Regions from separate parts of the Micromonospora sp. WMMA1947 genome, predicted to be linked through region 3. Evidence: riboswitches for the same ligand, from Rfam matches in the RefSeq annotation. Region 3 holds a riboswitch; each other region holds the start of a gene.
The links. Region 3 has a riboswitch for cyclic di-AMP ahead of O7604_RS29285 (C39 family peptidase). Riboswitches for the same ligand answer to the same signal wherever they lie in the genome.
Positions count from the first base shown of each region.

Region 1 (3,374 bases), 1.5 Mb from region 3:
CGCCGTGGTGGTGCCGCTGTTCGCGCTCACCGTGATCGCGGCGCTGGTGCTCTGGCCCCGGCAGGACCGGGAGCCGGTCGGCGGGGCAGACGTCCCCCGCTACCACGGCACGGTGACCCGGGTGGTCACCGAGCCCTGCCCGCCCACCCCGGAGGCCCCGGAGGGCGGCGGTGGCCCGTGCGGCACCGTGACGGTCACCGCCGAGCAGGGCCCGGACGCGGGCCGGCAGGTCGAGACGCCGATCCCGGCCGGGCCGGGCGCGCCCCGGGTCGCGGTCGGCGACGAGGTCGTCCTGGTCGAGCTGACCGACCCGGCCGACCCGTCGGCGAAGTCCTACAACATCGCCGAGCACCAGCGCGGTACGCCGCTGATCTGGCTGATGGTGCTGTTCGCCGCCGCGATCGTGGCGTTCGGCCGCTGGCGCGGGCTCGCCGCGCTCGGCGGCCTGGTGGCCAGCTTCGCCATCCTGCTCGGCTTCGTGCTGCCCGGTATCGGTGCCGGCCAGCCACCGCTGCTGGTGGCGATCGTCGGCGCTGCGTTGATCATGTTCGTGGTGCTCTACCTGACGCACGGGATCACCGCGCAGACGTCGGTGGCGGTGCTCGGCACGCTCGGCAGCCTGGTGATCACCGGCGTGCTCGGCCTGCTCGCCACGTCCGCCACCCACCTGACCGGCTTCGGCAGCGAGGACGCCACCACGCTGTCCATGTTCCAGGGCGACGTGGACCTGCACGGACTGCTGCTAGCCGGCATCATCATCGGCTCGCTGGGCGTCCTGGACGACGTGACGGTCACCCAGGCGGCCACCGTCACCGAACTGGCGCACGCCAACCCCGGGCTGTCCCGGCGGCAGCTCTACCGGGCCGCGACCCGGGTCGGCCGGGCCCACATCGCGTCCACCGTCAACACCATCGTGCTGGCGTACGCGGGCGCCTCGCTGCCGCTGCTGCTCCTGCTGGTCGCCGACTCCCGCCCGGTCAGCGAAATCCTCACCAGTGAGTTCCTCGCCCAGGAGATCGTCCGCAGCGCGGTGGCCACGCTCGGCCTGATCGCCGCCGTACCGCTGACGACCGGACTGGCCGCGATCGTGACCACCGCCGGACGGCGCTCACGCGGCGCGGAGCCGGCGCCGCCCGCGCCCCGGCCGCCGGCCGGACGGGACGACGCGCTGGAGGCGCTCGGCGGCGGAAAGAGTACGGAGGCCGCATGGTGACACTCCGCAGCGTGACCATCGATTTCAAACGCGACGCTGGTCACGGTGCGCCACGGCGAAATCTCGCTATTGGTCGGCTTCCGGACGTAGATCCTCAGGAGTGCTGTCAGGTAACCTCGCTGCCGGTCACCGCCGAAGGCGCGCACCGGCGCCAGCGGTGCCGCCGCCCAATCGCCCGCGGGCGAGCCGGGGAACCAGGTACATGGGGTGAATCCGCGACAGCGGTAGGGGCCACTTCCGTCCCGAACCCGTCAGCTAACCCGGTCGGCGGCCGACGGAAGGGAACACTGTGACGGCACCCCTGCGCCGCTGGCTGACACCCGTGGTGGCCGTAATGGCCTCGCTGGCCGTGCTGGCCGGGCCGACCCCGGCGACCGCGGCACCCACCGCGGCGGCCCCCGGCACCCCCTCGGGCCACGAGGAGGACGGCGAACCGCCGCTCATCACCGAGGCGATCGACGCCGCCAACCGGAACTACCTCCAGGCCAAGGCGAAGCTCGCCAAGTCCCAGGACCGCCAACGGCGGCTGGCGGCCGAGGTGAAGACGGCACAGGCCGAACTCGACGCGCTCAGCCCGCAGGTCAACCAGCTCGCCGCCCAGTCCTACCGGACCGGCCGGATGGGCGCCATGGCGATGCTGCTGGAGAGCAACTCGCCCGACTCGTTCGTCCGCCGGGTCAACGCCCTGGACGAGCTGAACCTCCTCAACGCGCAGCGCCTGGCCGCCATCAACGCGGTCAAGACCCGCGCCGAGCAGGCCAAGATCGCGCTCGACGCCGAGGTGCGCGAGCAGGAGAAGCAGAAGAACGCGATGGAGCGCGAGAAGGTGCAGGCCGAGCGCGCGCTGAAGCTCGTCGGCGGTCTCGGCTTCACCGGCGGCCTGGTCTCCGCCACCTCACCGGTCGCCAGGATCGCCCCCGGCCGCACCGCGGACGGCGGCTGGAAGTCCGAGTCGTGCAGCGAGGACGACCCGACCACCTCGGGCTGCGTCACCCCGCGCACGCTGCACGCGTACAAGGAGGTCCGGCGCGCGGGCTTCAAGCGCTTCGTGGGCTGCTACCGGTCCGGCGGGCCGTGGGAACACCCCAAGGGCAAGGCGTGTGACTGGTCGCTGCAGAACAGCGGCTTCGCGCCGTGGCACAACAACGACACCCGCCGGTACGGCAACGAGGTCGCCGCGTTCCTCATCCGCAACGCCGACCGGCTGGGCATCTACTACGTCATCTGGAACCGGCAGATCTGGTTCCCGGCCACCGGCTGGCGTTCCTACAGCGGACCGTCGAACCACACCGACCACGTACACATGTCGCTGCTCTGACCCGGACACCACGAAAAGGGGCCGCCCTCGGGCGGCCCCTTTCGCGTCCGAATGTGTCAGCTCGCCAGCGCCGGGTCGGCGGGCGCCGCCGGCGCGGGCACCGGGGCCGGGGACTGCGCCACGGTCCGCACCTCGCCGCCGGCGAGCCGGTACGACATGCCCACCACCGTGCACCGCCCGGCCGCCACCCGCTCGGCCAGCACGGCGGACCGGGCCAGCAGCGTCTCCACGGTCTGCGCGATGTGCACGTCGATGATGCCGTCGAGGTCCTCCACGCCCTGACGGGCGGCGCGCAGCAGGCTGGGCGAGACCGCGTCCACCACCGCGCCCAGGTGCCCGACCGGGGCGGCCCCGGTCCGCACCCCCTCCCGGGCGGCCTGGACCGCGCCGCACGAGTCGTGCCCGAGCACCACCACGAGCGGCGTGCCAAGCACGGTGACCGCGTACTCGACGCTGCCGAGCACCTCCGGTCCGGCGGTGTGCCCGGCGGTACGCACCACGAAGAGGTCACCCAGGCCGCGGTCGAAGATGATCTCGGCGGCGAGCCGCGAGTCGGAGCAGCCGACGATCACCGCGAAGGGATGCTGACCGTCGGCGACCGCTGTCCGGTGCCCGGCGTCCTGATTCGGATGCTGCGGGGCGCCGGTGACGAACCGGTGATTACCGGCACGCAGCTCGTCCAGTGCCTGCTCCGGGGTGCTCGGCGTCATGTCCCTCACCTCGTCTACCTGGGGAACCACCAGGCCGAACGGCCTCGCGACCCACGGTCACACGCACCTCGGGGCCCGTCAAGATTCGTGATACGCATTTCATACTTTCCCCGTCGCCGGACGCACCGGCCCG
Region 1 covers NZ_CP114909.1:1,434,365-1,437,738, forward strand. The annotation lists gene O7604_RS06830 (YibE/F family protein) at 1-1,213, shown strand, start outside; cyclic di-AMP (ydaO/yuaA leader) riboswitch at 1,368-1,499, shown strand; gene O7604_RS06835 (hypothetical protein) at 1,503-2,531, shown strand; gene O7604_RS06840 (carbonic anhydrase) at 2,588-3,241, opposite strand.
Region 1: it holds a riboswitch for cyclic di-AMP, as region 3 does, so the genes downstream of both, O7604_RS06835 (hypothetical protein) here and O7604_RS29285 (C39 family peptidase) in region 3, are expected to answer to the same signal.

Region 2 (3,374 bases), 1.9 Mb from region 3:
CGCTCGAGGTGATCTCGCTCGGTGACCAGCTCGCCGGCCGGCTGGAGGGCAAGTCGAGCCTGGGGCGGCTGGGGCTGCTGACGCACTCGACCGCCGGCTTCATCGACCCGGGCTTCTCCGGCCACGTCACGCTGGAGCTGTCGAACGTGGCGAACCTGCCGATCACGCTCTGGCCGGGCATGAAGATCGGCCAGCTCTGCATCTTCCGGCTCTCCTCGCCGGCCGAGCACCCGTACGGTTCGGCCGTCTACGGCTCGCGTTACCAGGGGCAGCGCGGACCGACGCCGAGCCGGTCCTGGCAGAACTGGCGTACCTGGCCGACGCGCTGACGGCGCCCGCAGTTGTTAACAAGGGCCCCCTCCTCTACCGGAGGCGTTAAGAGGGGGCCCTTCCTTACACGCGGCCGAAGCTGTTGATGTCGCCGTCGTCGACGCGCTTCATCGTGATGGGCTTGCCGGACTGGGAGGCGTGCACCACCCAGCCGTCACCCACGTACATCGCCACGTGGTGCAGGTCGCTGTAGTAGAAGACAAGGTCACCGGCGCGCAGCTCGGCGCGGCTGATCCGCTTCGTCATCCCGTGCTGCTGGCGTGCGTTGTGCGGCAGCGAGACGCCGCCCTTGGCCCAGGCCGCCATGGTCAGACCGGAGCAGTCGAAGTGGTCGGGCCCGGCCGCGCCCCAGACGTAGATCTTGCCGATCTGGGCGCAGGCGAACTTGACCGCCGCTCCGGCCGCGCCACCGGGGTAGCCGGCCGGGCAGGGCGCCGGGCGCAGCGGACCGCCGCCGCCCTTGCCGTACACCTTGAGCCGCAGCTTCTGCAGCCGGGCGATCTCGGCGTCGATCTGCTTCTTCTTCGCCGCGAGCTGGGCCTCGGTACGGGCCAGCCCGGCGATCATCTCGTCCAGCGGCTTCTTCTTCGCCGCCAGTTCGTCGCGCAGCGCGGCGACGGAGCGCACCTGCTCGTGCTGGCGGTGCGCGAAGCGGTCGAGCAGTTCCAGGCCGTTCACCAGGTCACCCGGCGAGCGGCTGCCCAGCAGCGCGTTGACGGTGGAGAGGTTGTCGCCCTTGTAGGCGTCGGCGGCGAGCCCGCCGACCTGGCCGAGGGCGGCGTCCACCCGCGCCTGGAGGGGTGCGATCTGCCGGCCGAGTGCGTCGGCCTGCTTGCGCCGCGCGGCGAGCTGCTCGCGTACGGCGTTCACCTGTTCGATGACCGGTTCGAGCTTGTTCCAGTCGCGGTCGATCTGGGCCTCGATCTCGGCGACCGAGGGTTCGGCGTGTGCCGCAGTCGCGCCGCCGGTCAGAACGACGGCGGTGCCGACCAGCGCGGCGAGGGCGGTGGTGAAGCGGGACCAGCGGGAACGCGGCGCGACGCTGGACCGGTCGGTGGACCGGTTCGACGACGGCCGCGGGGCATGGAGTGCCACCGGGCGTCCGTACTCCTTCTTCCGTACCGCCTACCGGGTTAGCTGACGGATTCGGGCGGGAAGGGAGCCGCCCTACCGCATCGCTGCGGATTCACCCCAGGTACCTGGTTCCCCGGCTCGCCCGTGGGCGACTCGGCGGTGTCGGACCGTCACCGACCGGGTTGGACGGTGAGACGTGCGGCCGACGATTCACCAGAGTAGGGACCACCGTTATCGATCCGCAACTTCCAGCGCGGTGACACTCCGTACGCGATGACGGGCCGCATCCCGGGCAGAGGTGAAGTTTTCTTTCAAAGCTGATTACTCAGTGGAAAGGTATTGACCCCTGCGGGTGTACGGAGTGAGGGTGGAGACGCAGTGACCCCCATCCCTGTCCAGGAGGTTCGATGCTCCTCTCCGCCCCGCCGTCGGGCAGACGGATACTGCTCGCCGCCGCCGTGGCGACAGCCACCGCGCTGGCGACGACCGGCCCGGTGACAGCCGCGCCGGACACGTCCGCGCCCGCGAGCGACAGGCAACAACAATACGCCGCCGCCGCGGCCGAGTACGGCGTACCGCAGAACGTGCTGCTCGGTGTCTCCTATCTGGAATCCCGCTGGGACACCCACCCGGGGCAGCCGAGCACCAGCGGCGGCTACGGCCCGATGCACCTGACCGACGCCGCCCACATCCTCGCCACACCGGGCAGCGCCCACGTCGACGAGGACGAGGACCCGCGCGGCGACGACGCCCGCCCACTGAAGCTCGACCCGGCCACCGCGGCCGCGCCGAAGCGGGAGACCCCGCTGCCGAACGCCTCGCTCCAGACGCTCGACGCGGCAGCCGCGCTCACCGGGCTCGACGCGCGCACGCTGCGGACCGACCCGGCCGCGAACATCCGCGGTGGCGCGGCGCTGCTGGCGTCGTACCAGAAGGCTCTGGGTGGGCCGGTCGGTGCCGGCACCGACCCGGCGGCCTGGTACGGCGCGGTGGCCCGGTACTCCGGCGCGGACACCTCCGACGCCGCGGCGGCCTTCGCCGACGAGGTGTACGACCAGCTCGGCCAGGGCGCGAGCCGGACCACGGACGACGGCCAGCGGGTGACGCTCGCCGCCACCGCCGCGACGCCGGACCGCTTTAGGCTGGCCCGCCTCGGCCTGCGCAACGCGCAGCGGCCGGACGGACTGGAGTGCCCCGTCCGGCTCGCCTGCGAGTGGATTCCGGCGCCCTACGAGCAACTCAGCGACGACCCGGGTGACTACGGCAACCACGACCTGGCCGACCGGCCGAAGCAGCAGAAGATCGAGTACATCGTCATCCACGACACCGAGGGCTACTTCGGCCCGAGCGTCGACCTGGTCAAGCGCGCCGACTACCTGGGCTGGCACTACACGCTGCGCTCGGTGGACGGCTACATCGCCCAGCACATCAAGACCAAGGACGTCGGCTGGCACGCCGGCAACTGGTACGTCAACGCGAAGTCCATCGGCCTGGAGCACGAGGGCTTCGCCGGTCAGGGCACCTGGTACACCGAGGCGATGTACCGCACCTCCGCCAAGCTGGTGCGTCACCTGGCGCTGAAGTTCGGCATCCCGATGGACCGGCAGCACATCATCGGCCACGACAACGTGCCCGGCATCACCGCCGCCAACGTGGGCGGCATGCACTGGGACCCGGGACCGTACTGGGACTGGTCGCACTACTTCGACCTGATGAAGGCGCCGTTCCGCAACACCGGCACGCCCCGTACCGGCCTGGTCACCATCGACCCGGACTTCGCCACCAACCGGCCGGCGTTCACCGGCTGCAACCAGCAGCCGCCGGGCGTCCCGACGCCCCGGCCGCCGGCGCAGCCGTGCCCGTCACGCGGTTCCTCGTCGGTGATCCTGCGGACCGCGCCGAGCCCGGACGCCCCGCTCGTCAACGACCTCGGGCTGCGCCCGGACGGCACGCCGGACACGATGTACATC
Region 2 covers NZ_CP114909.1:1,879,967-1,883,340, forward strand. The annotation lists gene dcd (dCTP deaminase) at 1-329, shown strand, start outside; gene O7604_RS09115 (C40 family peptidase) at 394-1,425, opposite strand; cyclic di-AMP (ydaO/yuaA leader) riboswitch at 1,439-1,573, opposite strand; gene O7604_RS09120 (peptidoglycan recognition family protein) at 1,812-3,374, shown strand, end outside.
Region 2: it holds a riboswitch for cyclic di-AMP, as region 3 does, so the genes downstream of both, O7604_RS09115 (C40 family peptidase) here and O7604_RS29285 (C39 family peptidase) in region 3, are expected to answer to the same signal.

Region 3 (3,374 bases):
GAGCACTTCGTCGAGCGGTTCCCGCTGGCGGCGTCCGGCTACGTGCTGCGGCGCGACATGTCCAACGTGGACGAGGTGCTCACCGACCTGCTCGACGCCGACCCGAAGGCGGCGCAGCGCTGGGCGGCCCGGACCCGCTACCTGGGCGACTTCCCCGCCGACGGCTACGCCGAGGCGTTCCTCACCGCCGCCCGCCGCGAGCTGGAACCCGAATGGTCGGTCCCGGCGCCGCGCGCCGTGGTGTAGGCCCGCTCAGAGGTACGGGTCGAGCAGGGCGAGCACCGCGGCCGGGTCCTCGACGTGCGCGTTGTGGCCCAGCCCGGGCAGCGTGGCCACCGGCACACCCAGTTCCTTGAGCTGCGCGTCGGTCACCATCGGGTCCTGCTCGCCCCGGGCCAGCAGCACCGGCACGTCGGTGGCGGCCAGCAGCGCCGCCAGCCGGGGCTCCCCGACCGCGAACGCCGCCGGATCCATGGCGAGCCGCCAGCGGCCGTCCTCCCGCCGCAGCCCCGCCTCCACCACGGGATGGTCCGGGGCGAACAGCCCGGCGAGCCCTGACACCCGCAGGTAGCGGCGAGCCGCCTCGTCGCGGGTGGCGAACCAGGTGACCGGCCGGGCGGCCAGTTCCTGCGACTTCGCCAGCTCGGCCGGGGACCAGACCGCCTTGATGCCGAGCCCCACCACCGCGTCGACCGGAAGGGCCCGCTGCCGGGCGGCGAGCGCCAGCGCCACCACCCCGCCGAGCGAGTGCCCGAGCAGCACCAGCCGGTCGGTGGGGCCGAGCCGTACCGGGCCGAGCCCGTCGGCCACGCGTTGGGCGAGGGCCTCGAACGAGTAGCCGGGCAGCGGCGGCGACCAGCCGTGACCGGCGAGGTCGGGGGCGAGCCAGCGGCCGGGCCAGCGGCGCTCCAGCAGCGGCGCCCAGGGCAGCCACACCTCGCCGGTGGCACCCATGCCGTGCAGGAGAATCAGGTGCCGCTTCCCCGTCGTATCGCCCATTGGCGCAGTCTGCCACCGCCCGCCCCGCACACGCGAGACCGAACCCGCCGCCTCCGGCCCCCACCAGCCCGTCGATCTTGCGGTTTCGGCCCCCGGGATGCCCGGCTCACCCGTTATGCCGGGGCCACAACTGCAAGATCAACGGGGCGAGGTGAGGCGGGCCGGGGTGGGGTGGGGTGGGGTGGGACGGGGAAGGCCGGCACCCCGGGGTGGGGTGCCGGCCTTCGGGGCTGCGGGACTGCTCAGGCGGAGTAGCCGCGGCTGGCGATCCAGTGCGCCAGGTCGATCGTGGTGAGCCAGTACGAGGGCAGGGACGGGTCGGCCGAGTCGGCGATCCGTACGGTCCGGCCGTCGTCCTTGTAGCCGACCACGGCGACGTAGTGGCCGCCCGGGAACGAGTGCCAGCCGCCGTTGGTGTCGGTGGCGGTACCGGCGACGTTCGCGACGACCGCGCGGCCGTTGCTGATCGCCTCGACGACGTCGGCCTGGAGCCGGTCCATCTGGGCCGGGGTGGCGGTGCCGGGAATCATGCGGGTCCGGTACGGGTTGCCCTTGACCTGCTGGTTGAGCACCCGGGTGGTGTCCTCGGCGGAGTTGGTGCCCATCTCGGTGGTGCCGAGCGGGCCGGCGAGCGCGTCCTGGCTGCGCTCGATGCCGGCGGCGCTGAGCGCGTTGCGCACGGCGGCCGGGCCGCAGTAGAAGTAGTTGATCTGCGCCTGGTAGTCGTAGTCGAGCGACTTGCTCGACGGCGGCTTCGGCTTGGCCTTCCGGGTGAGGTCCGGGTCCGCCGCCGCCTTGGCCGACGGGGAGGCGCTCGCCGACGCGCTGGGCGCGGCCGAGGCGCTGGGCGACGCCGGCGGTACGGCGATGCGGGCCTCGCCGCGGCTGGCGGGCTGCTCGCCGAGGCGGGCGGCGCCGAGATCGGCGACCGCCGCGGTGTTCTCCTGGACCGGGGCGTCGTCACCGGCGGCGGCGACGGTGCCGGCACCGGCGGCCAGCACGAGCGCGGCGGCCGATCCGGCGATGATCTGGTACGGGCGTTCGGTGACGATCCGTCGCAGCTGACGCTTCAGGTGGTGCTTCACGAAATCCTCCACGGGGCGTGAGCGGCACACGCCGGCCCGGCACGCGGAGGAACTCACACGTGCTGGCGGGGCCGGATGGCCGGGGGATCCGGGAACGCCCGTGATGCCGGGCGCCCAGGGGGCGGTTGCCGGTCGCGCGTCAGGCGAGCGCGGGCACCGCGGTGCCGTGGAGGCGGGGGGACGATCGAGGGGTGGGCAAGAGGGGTAACTCCTTCCGTGGCCGCCGACCGGGTTAGCTGACGGATTCGGGCGGGAAGTACGCCCTACCGCGGGCCGTGGGCTCGCGGATTCACCCCGATGGTGCTCATGGGTCCCCGGTTCGTGGAACTCGATTAGGCGGGTCGGTGCGGCGTCGCCGTCGGCGATCGATTACCGCATCGGACGCGCCGACACTACCGGTGGGTATGTCCCATGCCAAGCGCTCCCACCTGCGTAAACGTGATCCGCGGTAACGGATTTCGGAACACCCGGTTACTGACTTCACTCAATGGGACAAGCAGTTTCGACGGCACCCGGCGGCGGAAACCGGACAGACGGCGAGCAGCCGACCGGCAATTGCGCGGCTCGATGACCCGTTCTGCGCCCCGCGCCCGATTCGGCGGCCTGGGTGACCGGGCTCACCACATTGCGGGTAACAATTCGGTCGAGACGGGGCGCCTCAGCCGACCCGGGCCGGGCGCCACCGCGCGTTCCGGGCCGCCGCGGGCACCGGCAGGGCGCTCGTCGTCGTGCTCCGGTACGGCAGGGCGGGCCGCAGGGCCACGGTTGCCGCGTACGCCTCGGCGGCGAGGGTCCGGGCGGCCTCGGCGGCCAGTTCCGCGTCCCGCCAGGCCGTCCGCTCCCGCGCGGCGGCGCGCTCCCATCCGGCCCGGCGCCCGTCCCGAACCGTGCGGGCCAGCACGATCTCCTGCTCGGCCGGGTGCCGGCGCGGATCCCATCCGTTGCGGTGCGCCAGCACGTCGGCGAGCTGACGGGCGGTCAGGTCGCCCCGCCAGTGGGCCGTCATGGCGGCGTGGTGCAGCCAGCGCTCCCGGGCCGCGTACTCGCCCGGGGTGCGCGGGGTGCGCGGGGCACCCAGCGCGGCGGCGCCGGCCAGGCGGCGGGCGGCGCTGTCCGCCTCGTCGTACGCGGTCCAGGCCCGGTCCGCCTCGTCCTGCGCGGCCAGCCACCGCTCCCGGCGGCGACGGGCCGTCTGGGCGGCCCCGGCGGCGGCCACCGCCACCTCCTCGGCGTAGCGGACCAGATCGTCGCGGCGGGCGGCATCGGCGTCCGGCTCGGGGGCGGCGTCCG
Region 3 covers NZ_CP114909.1:6,253,234-6,256,607, forward strand. The annotation lists gene O7604_RS29275 (CDP-glycerol glycerophosphotransferase family protein) at 1-246, shown strand, start outside; gene O7604_RS29280 (alpha/beta hydrolase) at 253-999, opposite strand; gene O7604_RS29285 (C39 family peptidase) at 1,242-2,096, opposite strand; cyclic di-AMP (ydaO/yuaA leader) riboswitch at 2,291-2,433, opposite strand; gene O7604_RS29290 (hypothetical protein) at 2,743-3,374, opposite strand, start outside.